2 regions of the Streptomyces sp. NPDC091292 genome follow, and region 1 is predicted to be linked to the other one. Evidence: riboswitches for the same ligand, from Rfam matches in the RefSeq annotation. Region 1 holds a riboswitch; the other holds the start of a gene.
The links. A riboswitch is a leader RNA that binds a small molecule or an ion and turns the genes downstream of it on or off. The one in region 1 is predicted to bind glycine.
Positions count from the first base shown of each region.

Region 2: another riboswitch for glycine. It lies ahead of gcvT (glycine cleavage system aminomethyltransferase GcvT); the one in region 1 lies ahead of gcvP (aminomethyl-transferring glycine dehydrogenase).

Region 1 is NZ_JBIVUQ010000029.1:5,391-20,739, forward strand. It holds gene ACIQNU_RS39830 (DUF881 domain-containing protein) at 1-325, shown strand, start outside; gene ACIQNU_RS39835 (FHA domain-containing protein) at 408-1,355, shown strand; gene ACIQNU_RS39840 (MerR family transcriptional regulator) at 1,371-2,123, shown strand; gene ACIQNU_RS39845 (bifunctional nuclease family protein) at 2,222-2,695, shown strand; gene ACIQNU_RS39850 (MerR family transcriptional regulator) at 2,880-3,515, shown strand; gene ACIQNU_RS39855 (DNA polymerase IV) at 3,699-5,432, shown strand; partial or broken gene ACIQNU_RS39860 (PRC-barrel domain-containing protein) at 5,570-5,755, opposite strand; glycine riboswitch at 5,866-5,961, shown strand; gene gcvP (aminomethyl-transferring glycine dehydrogenase) at 6,152-9,037, shown strand; gene ACIQNU_RS39870 (DUF5999 family protein) at 9,215-9,427, opposite strand; gene ACIQNU_RS39875 (hypothetical protein) at 9,790-10,380, opposite strand; gene ACIQNU_RS39880 (glutamate-cysteine ligase family protein) at 10,908-12,428, shown strand; gene ACIQNU_RS39885 (substrate-binding and VWA domain-containing protein) at 12,478-14,244, opposite strand; gene ACIQNU_RS39890 (CPBP family intramembrane glutamic endopeptidase) at 14,438-15,238, shown strand; gene ACIQNU_RS39895 (PhzF family phenazine biosynthesis protein) at 15,326-15,349, opposite strand, start outside.
Region 2 is NZ_JBIVUQ010000010.1:5,034-20,382, forward strand. It holds gene ACIQNU_RS25370 (AfsR/SARP family transcriptional regulator) at 1-3,020, shown strand, start outside; gene ACIQNU_RS25375 (hypothetical protein) at 4,100-4,513, shown strand; gene ACIQNU_RS25380 (L-serine ammonia-lyase) at 5,001-6,380, opposite strand; gene glyA (serine hydroxymethyltransferase) at 6,523-7,782, opposite strand; gene gcvH (glycine cleavage system protein GcvH) at 7,806-8,180, opposite strand; gene gcvT (glycine cleavage system aminomethyltransferase GcvT) at 8,347-9,483, opposite strand; glycine riboswitch at 9,654-9,748, opposite strand; gene ACIQNU_RS25400 (AAA family ATPase) at 10,032-10,700, shown strand; gene ACIQNU_RS25405 (enhanced serine sensitivity protein SseB) at 10,788-11,567, shown strand; gene ACIQNU_RS25410 (enhanced serine sensitivity protein SseB C-terminal domain-containing protein) at 11,752-12,552, shown strand; gene ACIQNU_RS25415 (ABC transporter permease) at 12,973-13,974, shown strand; gene ACIQNU_RS25420 (ABC transporter substrate-binding protein) at 14,038-15,349, shown strand, end outside.

The DNA of each region.
Region 1 (15,349 bases):
GCTGCTCGATGCCATCCAGGAACTGCGCGCGGCGGGAGCCGAGGCGATTCAGGTCAACGACGTCCGGGTGGTTGCCGGGACCTACCTCACGGACGGCGACGGCGGTGGGGTGAGTGTCGACGGCCGCAAGATCGGCCAGCCGTACAGCTTCAAGGTGATCGGCAAGCCGCAGGACCTGGAGCCGGCGCTCAACATCCCGGGCGGAGTGGTGCAGACTTTGGAGAAGGAGCAGGCCACGGTCGCTGTGGAGCGCTCCGAGAAGATCATTGTTGACGCCTTGCGACCGGCGAAGCAGCCTGACTACGCTCGGTCGTCCTCCCGGTGAACCGGAGGTGCATGGGGGCTGCCCGGCGAGGGCATGAGGTTGCGGGGGGTCGGCGCACCGGAAGAGGGGTGCGTGGTGGAAACTGTCCGGAGGGTACGGACGTTGTGAAGATGTCCGGGTCGGCAGGTGTGTGCAGTCAGGGTTCGTCCTGCCCCACGGGCGGGTCTGTTTCGGTCAAGGGGAATCGCCCGTGAAGTTGTTTGCGAAGTTGTTCGGCAGGAGTTCACGCGAGGACGGCGGCAATGCCTCCGCCCGGCATCGTGCGCCGCGCCATGGAGACGGAGAGGAGCAGTCGGGCGACCGTCCGCTGTTCCGTGATCAGGTCGCTGCTCCGGGTAGCGACATTTCGGGCGGACAGGGCGCGTCCTCTGTTGACCCTGCCGCATCCGGCCGCATAGGTTTCGGGGAACCGTCAACCTCAAGTACGGGTGGAGGGTTTACCCCCGACCCGTACGCGTCCCATGCCCCCCAGGGGCAGCCGCGGCAGGAGGGTCCGTCCATGGCCTTGGTGTGTACGAGGTGCGGGAACCGAAACGCGGAAGCAAGCCGTTTCTGCTCGAACTGCGGTGCGCCGCTGCGCGCCGGAGCGCCGGAGCGACCGTCCGAGACGACGTCGACGATCTCCATCTCGGGCCTTGAGGCCTACGACGCCGAGGTCACGGGCCAGACCATGACGCCGTCGCTGTCGCCGGAGGCCCAGGCCGCCGTCGACGCGCTGCCGCTCGGTTCGGCGCTGCTCGTCGTGCGCCGGGGTCCCAACTCCGGCAGCCGCTTCCTGCTCGACGGGGAGCTGACCACGGCGGGCCGGCACCCGCAGAGCGACATCTTCCTGGACGACGTGACCGTGTCCCGGCGGCATGTGGAGTTCCGGCGCGGCCCCGACGGCTCGTTCACGGTGTCCGACGTCGGCAGCCTGAACGGCACCTATGTGAACCGAGAGCGGATCGACGCGGTCCCGCTGTCGAACGGCGACGAGGTCCAGATCGGCAAGTACCGACTGGTCTTCTACGCCAGCCAGCGGGGCATCTGACCCCCGGGAAGGTACATGCTTCACACACCGAGCGGCGGTGCGGGCCACGGCACCGCCGCCACGGACGGTCGGCTGATGAGTATCGGCACCGTGCTGAACACGCTCCGGGACGAGTTTCCCGAGGTGACGATCTCCAAGATCCGATTCCTGGAGTCCGAAGGGCTCATCGAGCCCCAGCGCACGCCCTCCGGGTACCGCAAGTTCAGCCCCGAGGACGTCGAGCGGCTCGCTCACGTCCTCCGGATGCAGCGCGACCACTATCTGCCCCTCAAGGTCATCCGGGAGTATCTGGAGGCCCTGGAGCGCGGTGAGACCGTACAGCTGCCGACGCTGGGCCGGCCGGGGCGACAGCGCGACACGGTGGACGGGCAGCTTCTGGGCGCCCCCGACGCGCCGACCGTCGCGCGCGTGGGCCGCGACGAGCTGCTGGCCGCCGCCGGAATCGACGAGGCGGAACTCGCCGAATGGGAGTCGTACGGCCTGCTCACCCCTTTGCCGGAGGGTGGGTATGACGCGGAGGCCGTCACCGTGGCCACGCTCGTCGTGGAACTGGGCAGGTCCGGCATCGAACCGCGACACCTGCGCGCGATGAAGGCGTCGGCGGAGCGTGAGGCCGGCCTCGTGGACCAGGTCGTGGCACCGCTGCGGCGCCACCGCAACCCGCAGACCAGGGCACACGCTCAGGCCCGCACCAAGGAGCTGGCCGAGCTGACCGTACGGCTGCACTCGGCTCTCGTGCAGACCGCGCTCGGCGTACGACTGCCCTGATCACACGGTGCGGGGACCCCGCAGGGGCGCCGGTTCCGTTGCCCGCCCATGGGGTGCCCGACTACCCAAAGGTGCCGGGCACGGCCTAGGGTTGCTGTGTGAACGAGCTCGACGTCGTAGGTGTCCGGGTCGAAATGCCCTCCAACCAACCGATCGTGCTCCTGCGAGAAGTGGGAGGCGACCGTTACCTCCCCATCTGGATCGGGCCGGGGGAGGCGACTGCGATCGCCTTCGCACAGCAGGGCATGGCCCCCGCGCGACCGCTGACCCACGACCTGTTCAAGGACGTGCTGGAGGCCGTCGGTCAGGAGCTGACCGAAGTGCGCATCACCGATCTGCGGGAAGGCGTTTTCTACGCCGAGCTGGTGTTCGCGAGCGGGGTCGAGGTGAGCGCACGCCCCTCCGACGCCATAGCGCTGGCCCTGCGGACCGGAACGCCGATCTACGGTAGTGACGGGGTGCTCGACGACGCCGGTATCGCCATCCCGGACGAGCAGGAGGACGAGGTCGAGAAGTTCCGCGAGTTCCTCGACCAGATCTCGCCCGAGGACTTCGGCACCAACAGCCAGTGAGAGTCAGCAGCCGGTGAGAAACTGGACGGCGGCCCTCAGGCCATTCGGCTAGCCTTTCCCCGCGGTGGGATACGGGAAACCACTCGTAGGGTGATTATCACTCGGCGTGGCGAGTGTGGCGATCGTTGACGCACCCCGAGTGACTGCCTACCTTCGAGAAGGCAGGTCAAGGACGGAGGTCGGCGTGAGAAGCAGCGGCGACGGTACGGCTGGGGGTGCCCCCGGACTGGGTTCGGGGGAGGGCGGCCCGTACGCGCTCCACGGCAGTCAGGCCGGTCGAGTTCCGACCCGGCCGTCGGCTGTGACGTCGGACGGTGTCACGCCGTCCGAACAGGTCGGCTACCGCGGCCCCACAGCCTGCGCGGCAGCGGGGATCACTTACCGCCAGCTCGACTACTGGGCCCGTACCGGCCTTGTCGAGCCGAGCGTGCGGGCCGCGTACGGGTCGGGGACGCAGCGTCTCTACAGCTTCCGGGACGTGGTCGTCCTCAAGGTCGTGAAGCGATTCCTGGACACCGGTGTCTCGCTCCAGAACATCCGGACCACGGTCCGGCATCTGCGGGAGCGCGGCTTCACCGACCTGGAGCGCATGACGCTGATGAGCGATGGCGCGACGGTCTACGAGTGCACCTCGCCCGACGAGGTCCACGACCTGCTCCAGGGCGGTCAGGGCGTCTTCGGCATCGCCGTGGGTGTGGTGTGGCGGGACGTCGAGAGCGCGCTGTCGCAGCTGCACGGCGAGCGGGTCGACACCGGCGAGACGCTGGTCGGACACAACCCGGCGGACGAGCTGGCGCGGCGGCGTCACCGCGCGGTCTGAGGGATCCACCGGGCCCCGGGCAGGATGATCGGCCGGGGGCCCGCGAAGGTGGGCCGAGCAGGGTGGGCCGGAGCAGGGGCGCGCCCCGGCAGGGGTGGGCCGGAGCGGTCGGGAAGGGCGTTGATGCCCTGGTCGTGGCGCTTCGCCGGGGCATTGTCAGTGGCGTAGGGCAGCATCGGACATGTGAGAAGCGAGCCCACCATCCTGCATCTGGACATGGATGCCTTCTACGCCTCGGCGGAGCAGGCGGCCAAGCCCAGCCTGCGCGGGAAAGCGGTGGTGGTGGGCGGCCTCGGGCCGCGCGGTGTGGTGGCCACCGCGTCGTACGAGGCACGGCGCTTCGGGGTGCACTCCGCGATGCCCATGGGCCAGGCCCGCAGACTCGCGCCGAACGCCGCGTATCTCGTCCCCCGCTTCGCCTTCTACCGTGAGATCAGCGAGCGCGTGATGGGGCTGCTGAGGGAGCTGTCGCCGCTGGTGGAGCCGCTGAGCCTCGACGAGGCGTTCGTCGATCTGGAGGCCGGTGGAACGGCCTGGGACGCGGTATCCGCGCAGACCACGGGGGAGCGGCTGCGCGCGGACATCAGGGCGGCGACCGGACTGACCGGATCCGTGGGGCTCGCCGCGTCCAAGATGCTCGCGAAGATCGCCTCGGAGGAGGCCAAACCCGACGGTCTGGTGCTGATAGAGCCCGGCACCGAGCGCGCCCTGCTGGCCCCCATGCCCGTACGCACCCTCCCCGGCGTCGGCCCCGCCACCGGGGACCATCTGCGGCGCGCCGGGATCACCACCGTCGGGGAGATGGCCGAAGCGGGCGAGGACGAACTCGTACGGCTGCTCGGCAAGGCGCACGGGACCGCGCTGTACGCGATGGCGCACGCACGGGACGAGCGGCCGGTCGTCGCCGAGCGGGAGACGAAATCGGTGTCCGTCGAGGACACCTACGACGTGGACATCCACGACCGGGTCCGGGTCCGTCTGGAGGTGCAGCGGCTCGCCGACCGGTGCGTACAGCGGCTGAGAGCCGCCGGGCACTCCGGGCGGACGGTCGTGCTCAAGGTCCGCAGATACGACTTCTCGACGCTCACCCGGTCCGAGACGCTGCGCGGGCCCACCGACGATCCCGCGGTGGTCAGGGAGGCGGCAGGGCGGCTCCTGGAGTCCGTGGACACCACGGGAGGCGTACGGCTGCTCGGGGTCGGGGTCACCGGGCTCGCGGACTACACGCAGGAGGATTTGTTCGCGCAGGCTGCCGTGTCCGCCTCGCCGGCCGCGTCGTCCCTGGCCGCGTCGTCCCTGGCCGCGTCATCCGTGGCATCGGAATCGTCCGTGGCGTCGGAATCGGTCGGGGAGCATCCGTCCGGCCATGACGGGGGTGAGCCGGCTGAGGAGATGGACGGTGACGTGGTGGGGCACCCGCCGGGCGGTGGCGCGCCCCACGCGTCCGATTCCGAACCCGGTGCCGAGCCCAGGGCCGAGCGGCGGTGGGCTGCCGGGCACGATGTGCTGCATGCCGTCCATGGGCGGGGATGGGTCCAGGGCAGTGGGGTGGGGAGGGTGACGGTCCGGTTCGAGACGCCGGACTCGGCACCCGGGCGGGTACGGACCTTTCGGACCGATGACCCGGAGCTGGAGCCCGCGGATCCGGTTTCAGTGGTGTCGGCGGTGGAGGAGGGGTCTTCGGAACGGGTGCCTCCGACGGCGGAACTGGTACCTCCGGAATCGCAGCGAGTACCTGTGGAATCCGCACCCGCACCGCCCCCGTCACCTCAGCGGGCCCCCGTGCCGCCTTCCGGAGGCTCGTCCCCGGAGCCGGACGCTGACCCAGGCCCGGAGCCGGACCCCGATCCCGCGATATGCCCGAAGTCCCGGTCGGGCGGCGGTGGGGATCCGGGGGCCGAGATGTCCAGGCCGTAGTGGTGGTAAAGCTGGAGTTCCTGTTCGGGGGAGAGGTGCCGGCCGACACCGAAATCCGGGGCGTCCTTGATCAGGGCCCGGTCGAAGGGGACGCGCAGAGCGCCCTCCACCAGCTCGCTCGGCTCCAGTGGCACAAAGGCGTCCCGGCTGAAAAGCCCTGTCCTTATGGCCGCCCACTCCGGGACGCCGGTCGCGTCGTCGAGGTAGACCTCGTCGATCGTGCCGATCTTCGTGCCGGTGCGGTCGAACGCCTTGCGGCCGATCAGGTTGCGCGGATCGATGTCGGTCTGCACGGGCCCTCCAACTGGTCGCAACTCCGCCATGGGCAAACTCCGCCACAAGCATTCGTCACCACTACGAAAGAGCACATTGGGGCAGGCGGCCACTCGAAGACTCGTGCGGGGTCCTCGCTGGTAGGCTGGCAGACGGCTGTTGACCCTGTGCGGGAGAGCTTCCCGGTAGTGACCGGGAGCGCCGAAGGAGCAAATCCTCCCCGGAATCTCTCAGGCCCCAGTACCGCACGGGTGAGGTCACTCTGGAAAGCAGGGCGGGAGCCGACAGCCCCCGACCTCACCGACGGTGAAAGCCGGAGCGCCCCCGGGCGAGCCGGTGAAGCTCTCAGGTTGAGATGACAGAGGGGGAGGCCGTCCGGGCACCGCTGCCGTGGTGCCCCACGAAGGTCGCGTGAGAGCAGCGCGTGAGACCAGGAGGCCCCCGCCATGACCGCCCACCGCATTCCGCTTTCCCGACTCGAACAGGGCATTCCGTTCGAACGGCGCCACATCGGGCCCGACGCCGAGGCCTGCGCCAAGATGCTCGCTCAGGTCGGGTACGGCTCGCTGGACGAACTGACGGCGACCGCGGTACCGGAAGTGATCAAAAGCGCCGAGGCGCTGGACCTGCCCGGCGCCCGTACCGAGGCAGAGGTCCTCGCCGAGCTGCGCGGTCTGGCGGACCGTAACGACGTCCTGGGCTCCATGATCGGCCTGGGCTACTACGGCACGTTCACGCCGCCGGTCGTGCTGCGCAACGTCATGGAGAACCCTGCCTGGTACACCGCGTACACGCCGTACCAGCCGGAGATCTCGCAGGGCCGCCTCGAAGCGCTGCTGAACTTCCAGACCATGGTCGCCGAGCTGACCGGACTGCCGACCTCCGGCGCCTCGCTCCTCGACGAGGGCACGGCCGCCGCCGAGGCGATGGCGCTGTCCCGGCGGATGGGCAAGGTCAAGAACGGTGTCTTCCTGGTCGACGCCGACACCCTGCCGCAGACCGTCGCCGTCATCCGTACCCGCGCCGAACCGACCGGGGTCGAGGTCGTCGTCGACGACCTGTCGTCCGGGATCCCCACCGCGCACGCCGAGCGCGGCGTCGTCGGCGTCCTGCTCCAGTACCCGGGTGCCTCCGGAGCCGTACGCGATCTGCGGACCGTCATCGAGCAGGCCCATGAACTCGGTGCGATCGTCACCGTCGCCGCCGATCTGCTCGCGCTCACCCTGCTGACCTCGCCCGGCGAACTGGGCGCCGACATCGCCGTGGGCACCACGCAGCGGTTCGGTGTCCCGATGGGTTTCGGCGGGCCGCACGCCGGATACATGGCGGTCCGCGAGTCGTTCGCCCGTAGCCTGCCCGGCCGGCTCGTCGGAGTCTCGGTCGACCGGGACGGGAACCAGGCGTACCGGCTCGCGCTCCAGACCCGTGAGCAGCACATCCGCCGCGAGAAGGCCACCAGCAACATCTGCACCGCTCAGGTGCTGCTCGCCGTGATGGCCGGAATGTACGCCGTCTACCACGGCCCCGACGGTCTGCGGACGATCGCCCGCCGCACCCACCGCTACGCCACGCTCCTCGCCGAGGGGCTCAAGGCCGCCGGTGTCGAGATCGTGCACGCCGCCTACTTCGACACACTGACCGCGCGGGTGCCCGGAGAGGCCGCGCGGATCGTCGCCGCCGCGCGCGAGGACGGCGTCAACCTCCGGCTCGTGGACGCCGACCACATCGGCATCGCCTGCGACGAGACCACCACCAGGGCCCAACTGGGCGCCGTCTGGACCGCGTTCGGCGCCGAGGCCGACATCGACGCGCTCGACGCGACCGCCGCCGACGCCGTTCCGGACGCGCTGCTGCGCACCGACGACTACCTGACGCACCCCGTCTTCCACCAGTACCACTCGGAGACGGCGATGCTGCGTTATCTGCGTCGGCTCGCCGACCGGGACTACGCGCTGGACCGCGGCATGATCCCGCTGGGCTCCTGCACCATGAAGCTCAACGCGACCACCGAGATGGAGCCGGTCACCTGGCCCGAGTTCGGTCAGCTGCACCCCTTCGCGCCCGCCGAGCAGGCGCAGGGCTATCTCACGCTCATCCGTGAGCTGGAGGAGCGGCTCGCCGAGGTCACCGGGTACGACAAGGTGTCCCTCCAGCCCAACGCCGGTTCGCAGGGCGAACTCGCGGGGCTGCTCGCCGTACGCGGCTACCACCGCGCCAACGGCGACGACCGGCGCACGGTCTGCCTGATCCCGTCGTCCGCGCACGGAACCAACGCCGCGAGCGCCGTCATGGCAGGGATGAAGGTCGTCGTCGTGAAGACCGCCGACGACGGTGAGATCGACGTGGACGACCTGCGCGCCAAGATCGAGAGGCACCGCGACGAACTCGCCGTCCTGATGATCACCTACCCGTCCACGCACGGGGTGTTCGAGGAGCACGTCGCCGACATCTGCGCCGCCGTGCACGACGCGGGCGGTCAGGTCTACGTCGACGGCGCCAACCTCAACGCCCTGGTGGGCCTTGCCAAGCCGGGCCACTTCGGCGGCGACGTCTCGCACCTCAACCTGCACAAGACGTTCTGCATCCCGCATGGCGGCGGCGGCCCCGGTGTCGGTCCCGTCGGTGTCCGCGCCCACCTCGCCCCGTATCTGCCGAACCACCCGCTCCAGCCGGCCGCCGGACCCGAGACCGGCGTGGGGCCGATCTCGGCCGCTCCCTGGGGCTCGGCGGGGATTCTGCCGATCTCGTGGGCGTACGTGCGGCTCATGGGCGGTGAGGGGCTGAAGCGGGCCACCCAGGTCGCCGTGCTGTCCGCGAACTACGTCGCCAAGCGGCTCGAACCGCACTACCCGGTGCTCTACACCGGTCCCGGCGGTCTCGTCGCGCACGAGTGCATCATCGATCTGCGCCCGCTGACCAAGGCGACCGGAGTCAGCGTCGACGATGTCGCCAAGCGGCTCATCGACTACGGCTTCCACGCGCCGACGATGTCGTTCCCGGTGGCCGGCACGCTGATGATCGAGCCGACCGAGAGCGAGGACCTGGCCGAACTGGACCGGTTCTGCGACGCGATGATCGCGATCCGCGCGGAGATCGAGAAGGTCGGTTCCGGCGCCTGGCCCGCCGAGGACAACCCCCTGCGGAACGCGCCGCACACCGCGCGCGCCCTGTCCGGTGGTTGGGAGCACGCCTACGCGCGCGAGGAGGCCGTTTTCCCGGCGGGAGTGTCGCCCGCCGACAAGTACTGGCCGCCGGTCCGCCGTATCGACCAGGCGTACGGCGACCGGAACCTCGTGTGCTCCTGCCCGCCGCTGGACGCCTACGAGGACTGAGCTTCGAGCGCTGAGCTACGAGCACTGAGCTACGAGGACTGAGCGTGGCTCGCGCGCGGGGCGTCGTCCCGCGCGCGGGGACATGCGTCGGGGCCGGTCCGGGTGTGTGTTCCGGAGCGGCCCCTGCTCGTCGTTGTGCGTGTCTGCGTGCCTGCGTGCGCGTGCCCGGTGGGGCCGCTAGGCGGCCGTCATGATCTCGCCGGTGCCCAGCCCCAGCGGGCGGTGCGGGGCGATGACCTGGCCGTTCGGCAGCAGCTCACCCGTGTCCTCGAAGATCAGGACGCCGTTGCACAGGAGGCTCCAGCCCTGTTCGGGGTGGTGCGCGACGTGGAGCGCGGCCTCACGGTCGGCGGAATCTGCTGACGGGCACAGTGGCTGGTGCTGGCACATGGAAGGGTTCTTTCGCTGCGGATTGATGTGTGTCCTGCGGCTCGATGCGTTGGTCATGGCCGCCCCCCGTATCTTCGGTCCGGTCCCAGTGTTGCCCTACGGGCGTGATTCCGCAGGGATTTCGTGGCAGCGGTTCTTACTGCCTAGAGACGTATCACCCGTGCGGACGGTTCAGCCAACCGCACTGTCTCTTCGGGGGGTTCGCCGTGGCCGAACCGGGCTAGTCATCGTGGGGCGTCGGGGTCGGCGTACGCGAACGAGCACGGTCCCGGCACTCGTACAGGCAAGAGCCCGGCCCCGGCACAGTGTGCCAGGAGCCGGGCTCGGGCGGGCGGTTCCCCGTCGGGCCGTGCTGTTCCCTGTCAGGCGGGGGAACTCAGGAGCGGTGCCGGGGCCGGGGTCAGGCGGAGGCCGAGGACGGGGAGCAGTTCGGCGACGTGGTGCGGGCGGTGGGCCGCGATGCCGGGCGGTGCGGGGGCCAGCGGGACCAGCAGATCGGTGGGCGCGGGGCGTCCTTCGGCGCCGTCGGCCGCGCAGTCGCCGTGCAGCCACAGCGTCAGCATGTACAGCTCGGGCACCGACAACAGGCGTGCCTGGTAGGACGACTTGAGGGTCTCCGCCTGGCCGAGTGCCTTCTCCGTGGAGGCGATGTAGGGGCCCTCGAAGAAGTGCGAGAACACCCAGCCGTCCGGGGTGAGCGCGGTGTCGGCCGCCGCGACGGACTGGCCCCCGTGGCGGATCAGGAAGCGCCAGCCCGCGAGCCGCGTGGGCGACGGGCCGCCGGACGCCAGATGGTCCAGGACGTGTACGGGCAGCGGTACTTCGGCGGTGACGGGTCCCTGGGCGGACCGCAGGGACGGGGTTCGGGCCTCACGGACAGCCGTGGGGGAACCGAGTGCCGCGAGGACGCTGCGCAGGGCAGGCGCGGGAGCAGGGGGGACATGCAGCGGCATGGTGGGTCGCCTCTCATCCACAGGCAGGCGGAAACAGGCAGGCGGAACACGGGGCAAGTGCGGACGACGCTGTCAGCTCTCGGGACCGGGGAGGGGCGGGGGCATGACGGGGGACAAGACGGTCATGACCGCGGGCACGAACTCCCGACCTCGTGAGCGAAGTTTATACGACAGGTGTTCACACAGTGTTTCCGCTAGCCCTCCGCGATATGATGAGCAAGGCGAATTTCGGTCGCCGAAATGAGGGATTTCCGCCGATTTTCTGCGGGCCCGACGCCGTGACCTCGGGCGATTTCCTGCGGCGGACGGCTGATTCTCGTCGGCATATTTCACCAGGGTGTCATCGGTGAAACCGTACGGCGGTCCGTGCAGTGGTCATTGCCCGGTGAATGTGCCTGGTGTGACCGCCCCCACAGTAGCGCCCCCGATGGCCGGTGCGGGCGTTATCGATCACATTGCCTGGGCATCATCCCCGGGTGACACAGCGGCCGGGATGCCGGGCTGCCCATTCGAGGAGGGACGCTTCGATGGGGGAGAAGGTCGTGGCAGGCGCGTTCGACCTGTCCGATCGGCACCAGTACCGCAGGAAGCTCCGGCAGTGTCTGTCGGGGCTCGGGAGGCTGTTGGAGGAGGAGCGCTTCGATCGGCCCAAGAACCTGATGGGTCTGGAGATCGAACTGAATCTCGCCGGGCCCGACGGCCTGCCGAGAATGATGAATGCGCAAGTGCTTGAGCGTATCGCGAGCCAGGATTTCCAGACCGAACTCGCGATGTTCAATCTCGAAGTGAATATCGCCCCGCACCGGCTGGGCGGCAGGGTTCTCGACCGGCTCGCGGAGGAGCTGCGCACCGGACTCGCGTACGCCCACCGGAAAGCGAACGAGGTCGACGCGGGAATCGTGATGATCGGCATTCTGCCGACGCTCGCCCAGCGCGATCTGGTCTCGGCGAATCTCTCGGCGGTCGACCGGTACACCCTGCTCAACGACCAGATCGTCGCCGCGCGGGGCGAGGACTTCGCGCTCGAAATAGACGGTGTCGAGCGGCTGAGCTGCACCTCCGCGTCCATCGCGCCCGAGGCCGCCTGCACCTCCGTACAACTGCATCTCCAGGTGACGCCGGCCCGGTTCGCGGATGTGTGGAACGCCGCGCAGGCGGTGGCGGCCGTCCAGGTGGCCCTCGGTGCCAACTCGCCGTTCCTGTTCGGGCATGAGCTGTGGCGCGAATCGCGTCCGCCGCTCTTCCAGCAGTCCACCGACACCCGCCCGCCCGAACTCCAGGCACAGGGCGTACGGCCCCGCACCTGGTTCGGCGAGCGCTGGATCGATTCCGCACACGATCTGTTCGAGGAGAATCTGCGCTTCTTCCCGCCGCTGCTGCCCATCTGCGACGAGGAGGACCCGACGGCCGTGCTCGACGAGGGCGGGGTGCCGACCCTCGCCGAACTCGTCCTGCACAACGGCACCGTCTACCGCTGGAACCGCCCGGTCTACGGCATCGCGGACGGCGTACCGCATCTGCGGGTCGAGAACCGGGTGCTGCCCGCCGGGCCCACCGTCACCGACGTCGTCGCCAACGCCGCCTTCTACTACGGCGTCGTGCGCGCCCTCGCCGAGGACTCCCGGCCCGTCTGGAGCCGGCTGCCCTTCGAGGCGGCGGCGGCGAACTTCGACGCCGCGTGCCGCTACGGCATCGACGCCGAGCTGGAGTGGCCGCGGCGGGTACGGCACGGCGGCACCGCGAAAGTGCCGGTGGTCCAGCTCGTACGCGACGAGCTGCTGCCGCTGGCCGCCGCCGGGCTTGACGCGTGGGGTGTCGAGCCGGCCGACCGGGACTTCTATCTCGGGGTGATCGAGGAGCGGTGCGCGCTGCGGATGAACGGCGCCGCGTGGCAGGCCGCCACCTTCCACCGGGCGCTCGACAGCGGCCTGGAGCGGGGTGCGGCGCTCGCCGCCACCACGCGTCGGTACGCGGAGCTGATGCACGCCGGGGACCCGGTGCACATGTGGCCGGTGGGGCTGCCGCAGCCCGCGATGCCCTTGGGGTGACCTGGCGTCCGTCATGGGCGCCCGGGGCCGGCCCGGTGTCGGCCCGGCGTCAGCCCTGGGTGCCCGCCGCGACGATCGCCTTCAGGATGACCGAGTGGATGTCCGCCGGGTCGCTGACCTGGTGTCCCGATCCACCGGTCGCCTCGGCGATCTGCTGGACCTCCTTCTTGTCCGACTCGGGTCCGACGGCGATGGCGATGAGAGGTACCGGGCGCTCGGGGTCGGCGAGTTCGGTGAGCTTCTTGATCAGCGAGGAGCGGGAGATGCTGCCCGGGTCCTGGTTGACGCCGTCCGTGAGCACCACCAGGGCGTTGAACTTGCCGTTCACGAAGGACGAGACGGCCTTCTTGTACGCGGCCAGCGTCGTGTCGTAGAGACCGGTCGCCCCGCCCGGCACGGGCTGGAGCGCGCCGAACGCCGCCGACAGCCGCTCGCGCTGCGTACCGCCGCCCTCGCGGTCGCCGAGCCGTGCCGTCGGCACCAGCTCGCGGTAGTCGCGGTCGCCGTCGAGCAGGGTCGAGAACTCCCAGAGCCCGATCTCGTCGTTGGACGTGAACGTCGCGAGCGCCTGGAGCAGGGACGCCTTGGTGACCTCCATACGGGACTGGCCGCGGTCCGGCACCAGTTCGGTCATCGACGCCGAGGCGTCCACGACGGTCGTGATGCGGGCGCTCTGGACGGTGATCGTCCACATCCCGAGGGTCTCCTGCACCGCACGGTCCGGCACATGCTCGGCCGCCGGGTTCTCGTACGGTTGAGGCGACCGGCCGCCCGCGCCCGTGACCAGCGCCTTCGACGGGGTGTCCGCCTTGGTGCGGAAACCGTGGCGCTCCAGGATGCGCAGCCCGTCGTCCTCGCCGAGCAGGGTCATGAAGCGGACCGCGGCGCGGGACGTGTCGGTCGTCAGCCGTGACTCGTCGACCAGCGTGAACGGGTAGTCGAGCTGCGGCGAACCGTCCTTCGGGTAGAAGAGGTCCAGGTCGTCGGTGGTGTCCGCGGAATCGTTGTGGGCGTACGACGCCTGCTCGGAGAGGATCAGCGCCTGATTGCGGCGCGGATTGCCCTCCTCGGTGCCGGACGCGTCACGGGCGAGGGTGTCCAGGACTTGGGTGTCGCTGTCCGACGTCCGCTCGGAGAGCGCCTTCGCCATCGCGGCGGCCTGCGTGTCGCCCTCCGAGCCCGACTTCTTCGTGGACGCCCCGAGTTTGGTCAGGGCGAGCAGCCCGGTGGCGCTGCGCGAGGGGTCGGCCGTACCGAGCCGCAGCCTGTCGCCGGTCATGGCCGCGCCCGCCAACTCCGCCCAGGAGTACGTCTTGTCGGGCCACCCGAGCGACTTCGCGGCCGAGGGCACCATGGCGACGCCGACCGGCGACGAGGCGATGTTCCCCGCCGACGTCACCGGTGTGCCCTTGCCCTCGGCCGTGACCTGCCGTACCCACAGGTCCGAGTCGGGGACCCAGACGTCGAAGCCGGGGGCGCTGCGGCCCGCCCGCAGCGAGTCCGCGATCTTGTACGGGTCCCGTGCCGTGATCCGCACGTCCAGACAGTGGCCGTCCGACGTGATCTCCTTGTCGCGGGCGTGGCCGGCCGCGGCGCGCAGGGCGGGAGCGATGTCGGGGGAGGCCGCGACGGTGACGGGAACGGCTTGGGAGCGGCACGAACCGCTGGAGAGGAGACCGGTGCGGACGGCGGTGGCGACACCCGCGGCGGCGATGAGCACCAGCACCGAGGCGATGACGGCCGTGCGGCGACGGGCACGTGGACGTGGCTCGATTACGTCCGTTTCCGATCCATCGGGCAAGCTGTGACGTCCCATGGCGGTGGTGCCCCTCCGTGATCAGCTCTTGAGCGGTACGCAGGGGAGCTTGAGCGGTACGCAGGGGAGTGGGGAGGTATGTCCATCGGTGTCCGCCTCTCCCGGCCTGCCGCACACGATCTTCGTACCTGCATTCGAGACCCTAGCGGGGCGAGGATGTGTGTGAGGCGTGAATAGTCAACTGGAGGCAGGAGTGCAGGCGGAGGAGGGGCCGGTGGCCGAATCCTTTCCGAGTAGGCCGCTGACGCGAAGGATTCTGCGGAACGAGACACTGCTCGTTCTGGCGCTTTCGCTCGGTGCGAGCGGAGTGTCCGCGCTGATCAGCTTTGTCGGATCGGTCACCAAACCGGGGGGTCTGAAGGACCAGGCGGCCACACTCAACGCGTCGGCGGCGCCGGGCCGGCCATGGCTCGACCTCGCATGGCAACTGTTCGGCATCGCGAGCGCGCTCGTCCCGGTGGCCCTGGTGGCGCATCTGCTGATGCGTGAGGGCGCCGGGATGCGGACGATCGGCTTCGACCGGACCAGACCGTGGCCGGACCTCGGCCGCGGTACCGTGCTCGCGGCGGTGATCGGCAGCACCGGGATCGCGTTCTATCTCGCGGTCCGCGCCCTCGGGTTCAACCTCACCGTGGTGCCCGAGGCGCTGCCCGACGTGTGGTGGAAGTACCCGGTACTGATCCTCTCGGCGTTGCAGAACTCCGTCCTGGAGGAGGTCATCGTCGTCGGCTATCTGCTGCGCAGACTCGACCAGTTGGGCTGGACACCGGGCACCGCGCTGGTCGCCAGCTCGGTGCTGCGCGGCTCGTACCACCTCTACCAGGGCATCGGCGGCTTCTTCGGCAATGTCGCGATGGGCGTGGTCTTCGTCTACCTCTACCGCCGCTGGGGCCGCGTGGGCCCGCTCGTCGTCGCCCACGCGCTGCTCGACATCGGGGCGTTCGTGGGGTACGCGCTGCTCGCGGGGAAGGTGGGGTGGCTGCCGACGGCGTGAGGCCCGGGTCCTTGAGCGCTGGGCGCCGGCCAGTCCGGGGGTCGCGCTTGAGGAACCCTTCAGGCCGTCGCCGGCAACCGTAGAGCCCTACGCCAGCAGCTCGCCCTCGAT
Region 2 (15,349 bases), on a different contig from region 1:
TGTCGCGATTACGGCGACGGCTGCACCTGGCGGTCGGCGACCTGGCGAATGTGGAGCGGGCCTCCGGGCGGCAGTACCGGCTCCGCGTCGATCCGGCAGACGTCGACCTACTGCGCTTCCAGCGGCTGCGCAAGGACGCGGGGGCGGCGGCCGGGCGAGGCGAACGCGAGCTGGCCCTCGGCCTTCTGCGCACTGCGGAATCGACTTGGCGGGGCGAGCCGTTGGCGGAATTCAGCAGCGCCTGGGCGGTCTCGGCACGCGCTCGGCTGATTGAGGACTACCGGAGCATACGGGAAGAACGGATCCGGCTGGAACTGGAGTTGGGGCAGCACGCCGATCTCATCGGTGAACTGCATGAGCTTGCCGCGCAGAATCCCCTCGCGCAGAGAGTGATCGCCTCGCTGATGCTGGCCCTGTACCGCTCGGGTCGGCCTCATGAAGCCCTGGCCCTCTACCGGTCCACTCGCCGGCGCCTGCAACAAGGGCAGGGGATCGAGCCGGGGGCGGAGCTTCAGGAACTTCAGCTGCGGATCCTCGAACAAGACCGTACGTTGATGGAGACCGGCTTCGAACCGGGCGCCGCTACCTCACCCGCAGAACCGACTGTACCGGCATCCGAGACGGCCGTCCCGGCGGAGCCCCGTAACAACCTTCCGCGTGACACTCAAGACTTCACCGGTCGTACGAGCGAACTGCGGATACTGCTGCAGGATTTCCCGCCCCACTCCGTATCCGGCTCCGCACCCGGTCTTACCTCCGAAGGCCCCTCGACGACTGCCCTGCCGCTGACCGTCGTGCACGGAATGCCGGGCATCGGGAAGACCGCTCTGGCTATCCACGCAGCACACCGGCTGAGTATGTTTTATCCCGATGGCCAGTTCTACGTTGATTTGCGTGCGCATAGCGGACAACAGCCTTGTGAACCTGCCGAGGCGCTAGGCGTGCTGCTCCACGCCTCCGGGGCGCCCGAGAAACTGCCCGACTCGCTCGATGAGCGCGCTGCCAGATGGCGGGAGTGGACGGCCCGTCACCGCGCACTGGTGGTCATCGACAATGCCAGGGACGCTGCCCAGGTCAGCCCTTTGCTGCCTGGCGCTGCGACTTGCCGTGTGATCGTGACAAGCCGAAACCGTCTTGCGGGGCTCGACGGCGCCACATTGCTCTTCGTAGACGTCATGTCCGAGGCGGAGGCGGGCTCGCTTTTCTCCCGCATCGTGGGTGCCGCCCGGTCTGGCGATGCCACGGCCCTGCAACGTCTCGTTGACGCGTGCGACCGGCATCCACTCGCGCTGCAACTTCTCGCGAGCCGCTTTCGACACCGGCATTCCTGGGATTTGTACCATCTGCTTGACCGGTTGACTCAAGCCGCCGACCCTCTCGATGAATTCGATGGCGCTGTGGCGTCGGTCTTTCGGTTCTCGTATGCCGAGCTTAGCTCCCGAGCGCAAGAATTGTTCCACCGTCTGGCACTGCACACAGGCCCTGACATCACCCTCCGTGCGACGGCCGCGCTCGTCGGCTCGGACATCACGCAAATCCGCAGGAGCGTGGAGGAACTACTCGACTGTCACTTGCTCGAAGAGCCCCTCCGCGACCGTTATCGGCTCCATGATCTCGCCCGCGCATTCGGCCTTCAAGTCGGCGCTCGGACGGAACCGGAGACCACGCGCCGCGAGGCGGTCGACCGGCTCTTTGCGTACTACCTCACGACCGCGCACCGCGCTGATCGCTTTGTCTACCCGCACCGTCGTACGCTCCCCCTGGGACCGGAACGGGAATCCCCGTATGCGTCCCGATTGGCTGACTCGGACCAGGCATCGGTGTGGCTGGCCGTGGAACGCGCGAACCTCCTCGCCGTTGCTCGCCGCGCCGCCGCCGAGTCCCCGGCGTACGCCGCGCTGTTCCCGCACGTATTGGCCACCTCGCTCAAACTCTGGGGTACGTGGGAGATCGCGGCCGAGTTGTACGGCGCGGCGGTTTCGGCCCTGCGCGCCAGTGGCGACCGGGAGGCCCTCGCTAGGACCCTGGTGGAGCACGCGGATGTGCTGGCCCGGAAAGATCACGACAACGCACTACGTTGTGCGGCCGAGTCTCTGGCTCTCTCTAAGGATCTTCACGACCCCCGCGGTTGTGCCGATGCACTCTTCCAGTCGGGTCGGGCTCACCTCGCGGCAGGCCAGGGTGAAGTTACCCTTCGCATTCTGGACCAGGCGCTGATGCTGTACAGGAATGTCGACGACAGGCACGGAGAAGCCGAGTGCCTCAACGTCCAAGGTATGGCGTTGTATTACGCTGGGCGGTACGACGAGGCGCGCCAGAGGGTCCAGACGATGCTCGACATCCACGAGAATCTCGGCGATTTCCTGGGACAGGCCAGAGCGATGAATAATCTGGGTGAGCTGTGTTATATCCAGGGGCGTTACGAGGATGCCCGTGGCTACTACGAGCAGTCCTTGGCCCTGGTGCAACAGTGCGGCGGTCGGCAGGAGTTCGCAATTCTTGACGCCAACCTTGGTTCCGTCCACCAGGCGACCGGGCAGACGGCCGTCGCGCTTGCGTACTTCCACAGAGCCCTGCGCAGCCGTCGAGCGAGCGGGGACACTTCGGGGGAGGCGAGCGTACTTATCAGCCTGGGAACGGTTTACGCGGAGATGGGACGCAGAGGCGAGGCCCTGTTGCACTTCACCAGGGCGGAGGAGGCCACCCGTGGCATTGGCAGCCCCCACGAGCGCCAGCGAGCGTTGATCGGCATAGCCAAGAACCACCTTGATTCGGGGCGACTCGGCACCGCGCTGAAGGTTTATGAACAAGCGCTGGATATAGCTGAGGGAATCGGATTTCCTCTTGGTTCTGCGAATGCCCTGGCGGGGCTCTCACGGACCGCGCTGTCCTCGCAGAGCATTGGAATGGCGCGCCGCTACGGCGAACAGGCGGTCACCATCTTCCAGAACCTTGGAGCCGAAGCTGAAATCCAGAGTCTGCGGCATCTGCTACGCGAGCAAGACGTGACCGGCTCCTGAGTGTCTTCAAGCACTTCGCAGGGAGCAGGCATGCTGCCCGAGGGGGCAGACGCTTGCGCGACGGCCCCCATAGACCTACATCACCACATCCACTCGAACGGGAATGTGCTCGCGGCGGTGGCGGCAGGGTGTTTGCAAATGCTCACAGCTCTCCATCTGGTTGAACCGAGTTCTTGCTCGCAGAATCTATACGATTCAGGCTGCATGTGAGGACACGATTGTATGAAGTCGATCAAGGAGCTAGATGGCAGGCTGTGCGCAGGAGCAATCCAAGTCGGACGGCACCCATCCATGCCAGGGCGGGCCCTGCGGTGGACGACGTCGATGACCTTATAACCGCCACTGGCGGGATCGCCGCGAGGGTCGCTCGCGGGGGTAGGCGGTCACGTTCCAGCCTACGAGGGAGGCCAGTTCTCCAACCAAGCGGGTGCGACCCAGGAAGGAGTTTCGGGGCCTCCGCGGGAGCCGGGTGATGTCGAGTGGACCGTCGAGGAGGAGGGAGACGCTGTAGAAGAGCGCTCCGCGTACTCCGGTCGGCATGGGACGGAGGGCAAGGCCGCGCAGCGGGCTCGGCTCGGGGAGGAAGGGTGTCGTGGCGGGATGCGGATCTCCTGGACAGGGGTTGATGCGACCGGGGCCCGTGAGACCGCTGAGCCACCAGTGCAACCCTGACGTCCGACGTAGCGAACTGAGGTCTGTTCGGTAGTCGGAAGGCGCATACTGGCGGGCCCCTCTCGGCCAAGCCCGTAGCGGATCATTGAGGTGGGGCAGATTCTCCGACTGCTGGCCGAGACCGGTGCCCAGCCCGACAACTCTGGACATGGTGTCCGCACCCGCTTCCACTACGCGTCCCGTTGCGATGGCTGGAGGGTGAAGTTAGAAAGACTGTCGCTGGCAGGGCAGGGCAGGGCAGGGGCACCGCTTCGCGTATGTCGAAGTCAGCAAACCGCCGCGGCACGCCAGCCTGCTCCAGGCAACTCGCGCAGCGACGGTATGGCGTGCGGCGCTCCTGTGCGAAAGCCGTGACACGTCTACCGTGGCTGTTGTTGGGCGACTGGAGATAGCCCCAAGGAGCTTAGATGGAAGCCGAGTTGGTGGCATTGGCGACGTCAGGTGCTAGTACGGTCGTCGCACTGATGGCGAGCGATGGTTGGAACGCGGTGAGGTCGCGCGTTGTTGCGCTGCTGCAGCGAGGCAGCCGGGCGCAAGAGGACGTGGATCGAGTCGAGGGTGAACTGGAGCTGGACCGCCGCGAGTTGGCGGCTGCCCGGGACGGAGACGACGCTGCCGTGATCGCCGACCTTGAGGCGGCCTGGCGGATCCGGTTGCGGCAGTTGCTTGGCGAGGACCCCTCCGCATCAGCAGTGCTCCGGGAACTGATCGCGGAGGCAAGTACCGGTTCGGGCACAGTCCGCAACACCATCAGCGGCGGTGAGTTCCGTCAGGCGGTCATCCAGACGGGAAGCATTCACGGTGGTGTGCATCTGGGCTGACGCGGTCGGTCAGCATGCGCCTTGGTGAGTACCAGCACCGTCAGTGACCTCAAGTTCCGGCGAAGGCCAGTGCACGGCTGCCTCTCCTCAAGCAGTAACTCGCCGGCTATGCACGGCCCGAGTGCACCATGAAGAAGGAGCCACCAGGAGCTTGTCCTCATCTCCTCTGCGAGGAGCAACAATGTCAAGTGGCGAGCTTCAGCGGTTAGACCATGCGCGACTCTTCGCAGGGCGGTCATCCGTCATGACAGTCCACTCCCAGAGGAACGAATCGCGACGTCGTACACGCGTGGTTCCGAGAGGGACGGAGGTGGCGCAGGGGCCCCGGCCCTGGCTGACGAGGCCCCTGCTGATGATCGTTCTCCCAGGGACTTTTCAGGGACTTTCAGCTCTGTCAGAGGGACTTTTCAGGGACGATCCGCTGTGCAAGCGGGAAAGTCCATGACAGAGCTGAAAGGTGAGAAACACCTGGTCAAGTCACATCTTCTCAGCACTCGATGATGTTCACCGCAAGCCCGCCCCGCGCCGTTTCCTTGTACTTCACGCTCATGTCCGCGCCCGTCTCCTTCATCGTCTTGATGACCTTGTCGAGGGACACCTTGTGGCTGCCGTCGCCTCGCATCGCCATCTTCGCGGCCGTGACGGCCTTCACCGCCGCCATGCCGTTCCGCTCGATGCATGGGATCTGGACGAGACCGCCGACCGGGTCGCAGGTCAGGCCGAGGTTGTGTTCCATGCCGATCTCGGCGGCGTTCTCGACCTGTTCGGGGCTGCCGCCCAGGACCTCCGCGAGGGCGCCCGCCGCCATCGAGCAGGCGGAGCCCACCTCGCCCTGGCAGCCCACCTCGGCACCGGAGATCGACGCGTTCTCCTTGAACAGCATGCCGATCGCGCCCGCCGCGAGCAGGAAGCGGACCACGTCCTCGTCCTTGTCGCGGGCGGAGCCGCCGGCCACGAAGTTGATGAAGTAGTGCAGGACGGCGGGGATGATGCCGGCGGCGCCGTTCGTCGGCGCGGTCACCACCCGGCCGCCCGCCGCGTTCTCCTCGTTCACCGCCATCGCGTACAGCGTGATCCACTCCATCGCGTGCGCCGCCGGGTCGCCCTCGGCGCGCAGTTGCCGGGCGGACGTGGCCGCGCGGCGCCGCACCTTCAGGCCGCCCGGCAGGATGCCCTCGCGGGCCATCCCGCGCGCCACGCAGCGCTGCATGACCTGCCAGATCTCCAGCAGGCCGTCGTGGATCTCCTCCTCGGTGCGCCACGCCTTCTCGTTCTCCAGCATCAGCGAGGAGATCGACAGACCGGTGTCCTTCGACAGCCGCAGCAGCTCGTCACCCGTGCGGAACGGGTACTTCAGCACCGTGTCGTCCAGCTTGATCCGGTCCGCGCCGACCGCGTCCTCGTCCACGACGAAGCCGCCGCCCACGGAGTAGTACGTCTTCTCCAGGACCAGGCCGCCGGCCTCGTCGTACGCGAAGATCGTCATGCCGTTGGCGTGGTACGGGAGGGTCTTGCGGCGGTGCAGGACCAGGTCGTCGGCGTAGGCGAACGCGATCTCGTGCGCCCCCAGGAGGCTGAGGCGGCCGGTCGTCCGGATCGTCTCCACCCGCTCGTCGGCGTTCTCCACGTCGACCGTGCGCGGCGACTCGCCCTCCAGGCCGAGCAGCACCGCCTTGGGGGTGCCGTGTCCGTGGCCGGTCGCGCCGAGGGAGCCGTACAGCTCGGCGCGTATCGCCGTGGTGTGGGCGAGCAGCCCGTCGTTCTTCAGGCGCCGCGCGAACATCCGGGCCGCACGCATCGGGCCGACCGTATGGGAGCTGGACGGGCCGATACCGATCGAGAACAGGTCGAAGACCGAGATGGCCACGGGGAACTCCTAGCTGGGTTGGTAGACGCCGTTGTCTGCCGGGTCGTGCCGAGCGGGTGCGGGTGCGGGTGCCGGGTCGGGGCACCACGTCCACCTTCCGGGTACGTGGTGCCCCGCGTGTGTCCTGCGGCGGGACCGGGGCCTACAGCCCCGGGTACAGCGGGTGCTTCGCGGCCAGCGCGGTCACCCGCGCCCGGAGGGCGTCCGCGTCGTACGACGGCTTCAGCGCCTCGGCGATGACGTCCGCGACCTCACGGAAGTCCTCGGTGGTGAAACCGCGGGTGGCGAGCGCCGGGGTGCCGATCCGCAGGCCCGAGGTGACCATCGGGGGCCGGGGGTCGTTCGGGACGGCGTTGCGGTTGACCGTGATGCCGACCTCGTGGAGCCGGTCCTCGGCCTGCTGGCCGTCCAGCTCCGACTCGCGCAGGTCCACCAGGACCAGGTGCACATCGGTGCCGCCGGACAGCACGTTCACCCCGGCCGCGCGGGCGTCGTCCTGGACGAGCCGCTCGGCGAGGATGTGCGCGCCCTCCAGGGTGCGCCGCTGGCGCTCCTTGAAGTCCTCGGACGCCGCGACCTTGAAGGAGACCGCCTTCGCCGCGATGACGTGTTCCAGCGGACCGCCCTGCTGGCCGGGGAACACCGCCGAGTTGATCTTCTTGGCCAGCTCCTGCGTGGACAGGATCACGCCACCGCGCGGACCGCCGAGGGTCTTGTGCGTGGTGGTGGTCACGACATGGGCGTGCGGCACCGGGTTGGGGTGCAGCCCGGCGGCCACCAGACCGGCGAAGTGCGCCATGTCGACCATCAGATACGCGCCGACCTCGTCCGCGATCCGGCGGAACGCCGCGAAGTCGAGCTGCCGGGGGTACGCGGACCAGCCGGCGACGATCAGCTTCGGCCGGGCCTCCTTGGCGAGCTTCTCGACCTCGGCCATGTCGACCTGGCCGGTGGCGTCGTCCACGTGGTACGCGACCACGTTGTACAGCTTGCCCGAGAAGTTGATCTTCATGCCGTGGGTCAGGTGCCCGCCGTGCGCGAGGTTCAGACCCATGATCGTGTCGCCGGGCTTGAGCAGCGCGAACATCGCCGCCGCGTTGGCCTGGGCGCCCGAGTGGGGCTGCACATTGGCGTGCTCGGCGCCGAACAGCGCCTTGACCCGGTCGATCGCGATCTGCTCGACCACGTCGACGTGCTCGCAGCCGCCGTAGTAGCGGCGGCCCGGGTAGCCCTCGGCGTACTTGTTGGTGAGGACCGAGCCCTGGGCCTCCATCACGGCGACCGGGGCGAAGTTCTCCGACGCGATCATTTCGAGCGTCGACTGCTGACGGTGCAGCTCGGCGTCGACGGCCGCGGCGACGTCCGGGTCGAGTTCGTGGAGAGACTGGTTCAGAAGTGACATCAGAAGATCCCTACGGGTCGGGGTCAGCCGGCGAAAGCGGTGTACTCGTCCGCCGAGAGCAGGTCGCCCGGCTCATCGGAGACGCGCACCTTGAACAGCCAACCACCCTCGAACGGGGCGGAGTTCACCAGCGACGGGTCCTCCACGACGTCCTGGTTGGCGGCGACGACCTCACCGGTCACGGGGGAGTACAGATCGCTCACCGACTTGGTCGACTCCAGCTCACCGCAGGTCTCACCCGCGGTCACCGTGGCACCGACCTCCGGAAGCTGTACGTACACGACGTCACCGAGCGCGTTGGCCGCGTGCTCCGTGATCCCGACCGTCGACACGCCGTCATCGGCGGCCGACAGCCACTCGTGCTCCTTGCTGTAGCGCAGCTGCTCGGGGTTGCTCATGTCCTGAATTCTCCTGTACGCGGGGGAGTGCTGGTGGACGCGGGGCGGTGCCGGGAGACCCGGCGGCCCCGCGGCGGAGGTGGGAAGCGAGGGGAAGGAAAGGGGCGGTACGGACGGTGTGCGGGAGGTCACTTCCCGCACGAGGTCACTTCTCGCGCTTGTAGCGTCACTTCTCGCGCTTGTAGAACGGCAGCGCCACGACCTCGTACGGCTCGTGCGTACCGCGGATGTCGACCCCCACACCGGACGTGCCCGGAGCGGCGTGCGCGGCGTCCACGTACGCCATGGCGATCGGCCGGCCGAGCGTCGGCGACGGCGCGCCCGACGTGACCTCGCCGACCGTCTCACCGGCCGCGACCACCGAGAACCCGGCGCGCGGCACCCGGCGGCCGTCGGCGATCAGCCCGACCAGCTTGCGCGGCGGATTCGTGGCGGCCCGCTCGGCCGCGGCGGCCAGGGCCGCGCGCCCCACGAAGTCGCCGTCCTTCTCGAACTTCACGACCCGGCCGAGCCCGGCGTCGAACGGCGTCAGCGCGGTCGTCAGCTCATGCCCGTACAGCGGCATGCCCGCCTCCAGGCGGAGCGTGTCCCGGCAGGACAGCCCGCACGGCACCAGACCGGCTCCCTGCCCGGCGTCGGTCAGCGCCCGCCACAGCTTCTCGGCGTCGGCGGGCGCCACGAACAGCTCGAAGCCGTCCTCGCCCGTGTATCCGGTGCGCGCGATCAGGGCCGGTACGCCGGCGACCGTGCCGGGCAGCCCGGCGTAGTACTTCAGGCCGTCGAGGTCGGCGTCGGTGACAGACTTCAGGATGCCGGGGGACTCGGGGCCCTGGATCGCGAGCAGCGCGTACGCGTCCCGGTCGTCGCGGACCTCGGCGTCGAACCCGGCGGCCCGCTCGGTGAGCGCGTCGAGGACGATCTGCGCGTTGCCCGCGTTCGCGACGACGAGGTACGTGGGGGAGGGGGCGTCGGCGAGGCGGTACACGATCAGGTCGTCGAGGATGCCGCCGTCCTCCTGGCAGATCATGGTGTAGCGGGCGCGGCCGACGCCGACCGTGCCGATGTTGCCGACCAGGGCGTAGTTCAGGACATCCACGGCCCCCGGGCCTGTGACGGTGATCTCACCCATGTGGGACAGGTCGAAGAGTCCGGCGCGGGTCCGTACGGCCACGTGCTCGTCGCGCTCGCTGCCGTACCGCAGCGGCATGTCCCAGCCCGCGAAGTCGGTCATGGTCGCGCCGAGCGACCGGTGCAGGGCGTCGAGCGCGGTATGACGGGGTGCAGTGCTCGGGGCATTGCTCATGAGGGGGTGCTCCCAGGGCATGACGGGCGAGGTCGATCCTCCCCATCTGTCATCGGAACCTGAGAGGTTCGCCGGGAGTCCACCGCTGGGCGGATCCGGCTTGCACCTTGGGTGGAGCCGCGGTCGTCGGACACGGCGGTCGGAGACGGCGGCTCGCTTTTCAGATGTGCCTCGCCCACGCGGTATCTGGGCCTGAGAGATTCAAGGGAGGGACTTGCTCCTTCGGCGCCCCGGTGGTGACCGAGGGCTCTCCCGCGTGGATTCAAGCGGCCTGTATGCAGTTGGCGGGCTCATCATTGCACGCATCCGGGCGACACGGCAGGGCGGTGTTCGGACGGTGTTCGGGTCGAGGGCGGGTCGAGGGCGGGTCAAGGGCGGGTCGAGGGCAGGCGCGGACGGTCGGAGCGCGACGACCGGACGGCGTTCGGGTAGTGGCCTGTAACCGCCTTGTGGCAGGACCAGGACGGAATCGCGGTTCACCCCGCATTACCTTCTCTTTACACTCGACGGGGAAGGCTCACGTGGACCCCAGGGGGAGGACGCTCACGGTGAACAGGACCAGGGTGTACGCGACGGCGACCGGTGTCGCGCTGCCCAAGCAGCCCGGTGCCCCGAGGGTGGAGACCTTCGCCGAGGGGCACACGGCCGTCGTCCGTGATCTGCGGGCCCGCGCGGGCCGCAGCCCGCACCGGCTCCGCTTCGCCGCCGGTGACCTGGCCGTCGTCTCGGGCCTGCCCGGCAGCGGCAAGTCCACGCTGATGCGGCGCACGGTCACCGGCCCCCGTATCGACTCGCAGGACACCCGCGACCGCTGGGCGGCCCGCGTACCGGGCTTCGTGCCGTACGGCGTCTACCGGCCGCTGGTCCGCCTCGCCCACTTCGCGGGCCTGCGCCGCGCGCTGCGCACCGGCGAGAGCGTCGTCGTCCACGACTGCGGTACGCAGCGATGGGTCCGCCGCTGGCTCGCCCGCGAGGCCCGCAGGCGCGGGACCACGCTGCATCTGCTGCTGCTCGACGTCCCGCCGGACACCGCGCTCGACGGCCAGCGGGAGCGCGGCAGGGGAGTGTCGCGGTACGCGTTCGGGCGGCACCGCAGGACCGTCGGGCGGCTGGTGCGGGACGCCGAGCGCGGTGACCTGCCGCCGGGGTGCCGCTCCGCGCTGCTCCTGGACCGGACGGCGGCGGACGTGCTGCGCGCGATCCGCTTCGACCGCTGACCGCCAGCCGGGCGACCGCGTGGCGCGAGGGCGGTACGCGTTAGGGTGCGAGCCGCAGAAACAGCGGTCCCGAGCAGGTGGTTGACGATGGAGATACCGGCACAGACGGCCCACGCCATGGCGTACGGCGGATGGCCCGGCAACGAGCTGGAGGAGGTGCTCGCCGCCTCGGTCGGCGCGGCGGCACCCTCGGCGGGCGGCCGGATCATCGAAGTACTCGGCCGCAGCCACCTCTGGGTACCGCTTCCGGCCGGCGGCGGCCCCACCAGCCCCACCCTCGACCTGCCCATGCTGGAGATCGACGGCCAGGGCTATGTCCCGGTGTTCAGCTCCGAGCAGCAGTTCCTCCAGGTCGTCGGCGACCGGATGGGCCGTACCGTCGCGCCCGCCGTCGAGTTCGCGCGCGGACTCCCGCCGCAGCTCGGCATCGTGATCAACCCCGACGGCGCCGTCGGGGTCCCGCTCCCGCCGGCCGCCGTCGCCGAACTGTGCCGCTTCGGACGCACTCCGCTCGACGGCGCCGCGAGCGGTGGCCGGGTGCGCCTGTTCGAACCGGACTGGCAGCACGACCCGGTGGACTTCCTGGCCGCCGCCACCGCCGAGTTCGCGGCGACCGGCGTCGTGGCGAGCGCCCGCCGCTGCCTGGCCAGTGTCGAGGGCGGCGACCCGGTGCTGTTCGTCGGCGTCGAACTGAGCCGCTGGGACGAGTCCGTACGCGAACTGCCCCTGGACGCCCTCGGCCGGGCGCTCGGCCGGGCGCCCGTGAGCTGGCCGGTGAACCTGGTGCTGCTCGACGCGGCGCAGGACCCGGTGGTCGACTGGATGCGCGAGAAGGTCCGGCCGTTCTACGTCCACGGGCAGCACTGAGCCGGGCGCCGCACACTCCCGGGTCCCGCGACCGCGATACGACCCGGCGGCCGGTGCGTCAAGCCGGTGCCGGGATCGCCGCATAAGCTGGTTTCATGGCCTGGACCGGGCGGAGCGGCAGCGGTGCGTGACCCGGGGGATTTCGGTCGGTTTCGTCGAAAGCGTCACGAAGGGGCGGTCAAGGGTGAGTGCGTCGGGCACGGCTGCGGCCGGGCAGGTCGAGCACATGCTGCGCCAGGTGACCCCCGGGCGCTACGACGCGTACGAGGCGTTGCTGCGTGCCCTCTCGGACCCCACGTCGGGTCAGGTGTGGATGCTCCTCTGGCACGGCCAGGCCGGATCACCGGACGCGCAGTACGGCAACATGGAGGTCGAGGGCCTCGGTTACGCGCCCTGTGTGACCTCCGCGCAGGAACTCTCGGCGAGCGGCTGGAACCGTTCGTACGAAGTCATCTCCGGTGTCGACCTCGCGCGCACCCTCTACCCCGACCACTACGGCCTGTGGCTCAACCCGCACGCGCCCGGCGGCGGGGTCGGCATCCCCTGGCTCGACCTGCGGCGCATCGCCACCGGCCTGGACCGCCAACCCGCCGGGCCGCTGCGGCTGTCCGAGCCCGCCATCGAGATCCCGCAGTTCTACGCCCTGCTCACGCAGAACGCCCACCGCACGCCCGCCGTGCGGGCCCTGCGGCGCGCGTGGGTGCAGCCGGCGCTCGGCGCCCCGTACCTCGCCATCGGGCTCGACGTGTACGACACCAGCCCGCCCGCCGTGGACGCCGTGCGGGCGATGATGCAGCAGTCGATCGGGGCCGTTCCCGACGGTCTGCCCGTGTCCACGGTGGCGCTGTCCGACGAGTACGACCCGGTGGCGATGTGGCTGCGGGCCACCGCGCGGCCCTTCTATGACCGTGAGTCGCACGGCGGCGCGCTCCCCCCGGCACCCACGGCGGGCTACGGATATCCCCCGCAGCAGGGCGCTTTCTAGAACGGGAACAGTGCACTTCCGGGACCGGATGGGTGCCTTCCGGACGTGGCCCGGGGGTCGGAAATCGGCCACCGGGTGGTGATCGGGGGTGTGCCACCTGGTGGACAACGGGCATGGCCGCAATGTCCGTTCTGGTGACATCTGATGGTGAAAGCGGCGTAGATCTACGCGCGTGACCTCTTCCGCCCCAACTGACCCGCGTCCGGTATCTGTTACCCGGCGTCTGGATAACGGAACCCCCCAGACAGCATCACGTTTGCGCATCCATTCACCGTCAAGTCTGGTAACAGATCACGGCCGCGATGAAGACTCCCGCTCCAGGGGGTGGGAGTCGCCCCTGTGTACGACGGACTGATCCGCCGCCACAGCGGCAAGTGCGGGCCGGCCACCGCCGGTTGAAGAAGAGGGGTCCCTGCCACGATGACGGCACCATTGCACGAGCCCACCACGGAAGCGGCCCCGACCGCCGCCGAGGAGGTCGCCGCAGTCGAGGGCAAGTCGGTGCAGGGCCGCTCCCTCGGCCGGATCGCCTGGGACCGGCTGAAGCGGGACAAGCTCGCCCTGACCGGCGGCGTCGTCGTCCTCCTCCTCGTGCTCGTGGCGGTGTTCGCGCCCCTGATCACGAGCCTGGTCGGCCAGTCGCCCGACGAGTACCACGAGGACCTGATCGACCCGCTGTTCTCCACGCCCATCGGCTCGTTCGGCGGCATCAGCGGCGACCACCTCTTCGGCGTCGAACCGGTCAACGGCCGCGATGTGTTCGCCCGCATCGTCTACGGCGCCCGGGTCTCGCTCCTGGTCGGCTTCGCGTCGGCCCTCGTCGCCGTCGTCATCGGCGTCGTCCTCGGCATCCTCGCGGGCTACTTCGGCGGCTGGCTCGACGCCACCATCAGCCGCCTCATGGACCTGCTGCTGTCCTTCCCGCAGCTCCTGTTCATCATCGCCCTGGTGTCCGTCATGCCCAACGAGATGCTGGGCCTCACCGGCACCGGCGTCCGTATCTTCGTGATGATCCTGGTGATCGGGTTCTTCGGCTGGCCCTATGTCGGACGTGTCGTCCGCGGCCAGACACTCTCGCTGCGTGAGCGCGAATACGTGGAGGCGGCCCGCAGTCTCGGGGCCGGGCGGTTCTACATCCTGTTCAAGGAGCTGCTGCCCAACCTCGTCGCGCCGATCATCGTCTACACCACGATGATGATCCCCACGAACATCCTCACCGAAGCCGCGCTCAGTTTCCTCGGCGTCGGAGTCAAGCCCCCCACCTCGTCCTGGGGAGACATGCTCTCCTCGGCGGTGAGCTACTACGACGCGGACCCCACCTACATGGTGATCCCCGGCGTGGCCATCTTCATCACCGTGCTCTCCTTCAACCTCTTCGGCGACGGCGTGCGTGACGCGCTCGACCCGAAGGGCTCGCGCTGAAACTGCCGTATCCCACGGCCCGCCGCGACGGCGGGCCGCACATCACCCGGAGGATCCGAGATCATGACCACCCAAAGCGTCAGAGGACGGCGCAAGCAGGCCATGGCGGCTGCTGCCGTGGTCGCGGCGCTGCTGTCCACGGCAGCGTGCGGCGGCGGTGACAGTGGCGACGACAAGAAGGGCGGCGACAGCAAGGCCGCCGGCTTCGACGCGGCGAACAACAAGGTCGCCAACGCCTCCACGAAGAAGGGCGGCACGCTGAAGTTCGCGGGCGCCCAGGACGCCGACTCGTGGGACACCACCCGCGGCTACTACGGCTTCGCGTGGAACTTCATGCGCTACTACAGCCGTCAGCTCGTCACCGGCCAGACCGAGCCGGGCAGCAAGGGCACCGAGCTGACCCCGGACCTCGCCACCAGCAAGGCGAAGATCTCGGACGACGGCAAGACCTACACGTACACCCTGCGTGACGGGGTGACGTGGGAGGACGGCAAGCCGATCACGTCCCAGGACGTCAAGTACGGCATCGAGCGCGTGTGGGCGCAGGACGTGCTCTCCGGCGGTCCGGTCTACCTGAAGGACGTCCTCGACCCCAAGGGCGAGTACCCGGGTCCGTACAAGGACAAGTCCAAGGACAAGCTCGGTCTCAAGGCGATCGAGACCCCGGACGAGAAGACCATCGTCTTCAAGCTGCCGGTCGCGAACAGCGACTTCGAGGACATGCTCGCGCTGACCTCGGCGTCCCCGGTCCGCCAGGACAAGGACACCAAGTCGAAGTACGGCCTGAAGCCCTTCTCCTCCGGCCCGTACAAGTTCGAGTCGTACACGCCGAACAAGTCACTCGTGCTGGTCCGCAACACCGAGTGGAAGCAGGAGTCGGACCCGGTCCGCAAGGCCCTGCCGGACAAGATCACGCTGAACCTGTTCAGCAACGCCGACGACATGGACAACCGTCTCCTCGCCGGCGACTACGACCTGGACATCAACCAGACCGGTCTGTCCCCGCAGGGCCGTATCAAGGCCCTGAAGGAGCACAAGGCCAACCTCGACAACCCGGTCTCCGGCTTCATCCGGTACGCGGTCTTCCCGCAGATAGTGAAGCCGTTCGACAACATCGAGTGCCGCAAGGCCGTCCTCTACGGGGCCGACCACAAGTCGCTCCAGACGGCGCGCGGCGGCCCGCTGGCCGGCGGTGACATCGGTACCAACATGCTGCCCCCGGCCGTCCCCGGCTCCGAGGGTCAGAAGTACGACCCGTACGGCTTCACGCAGAACGACGGTGCCCCGGACGAGGCCAAGGCCAAGGACGCCCTGAAGGCGTGCGGTCAGGCCGACGGCTTCAAGACGACCATCGCGGTCCGCAACAACAAGCCGG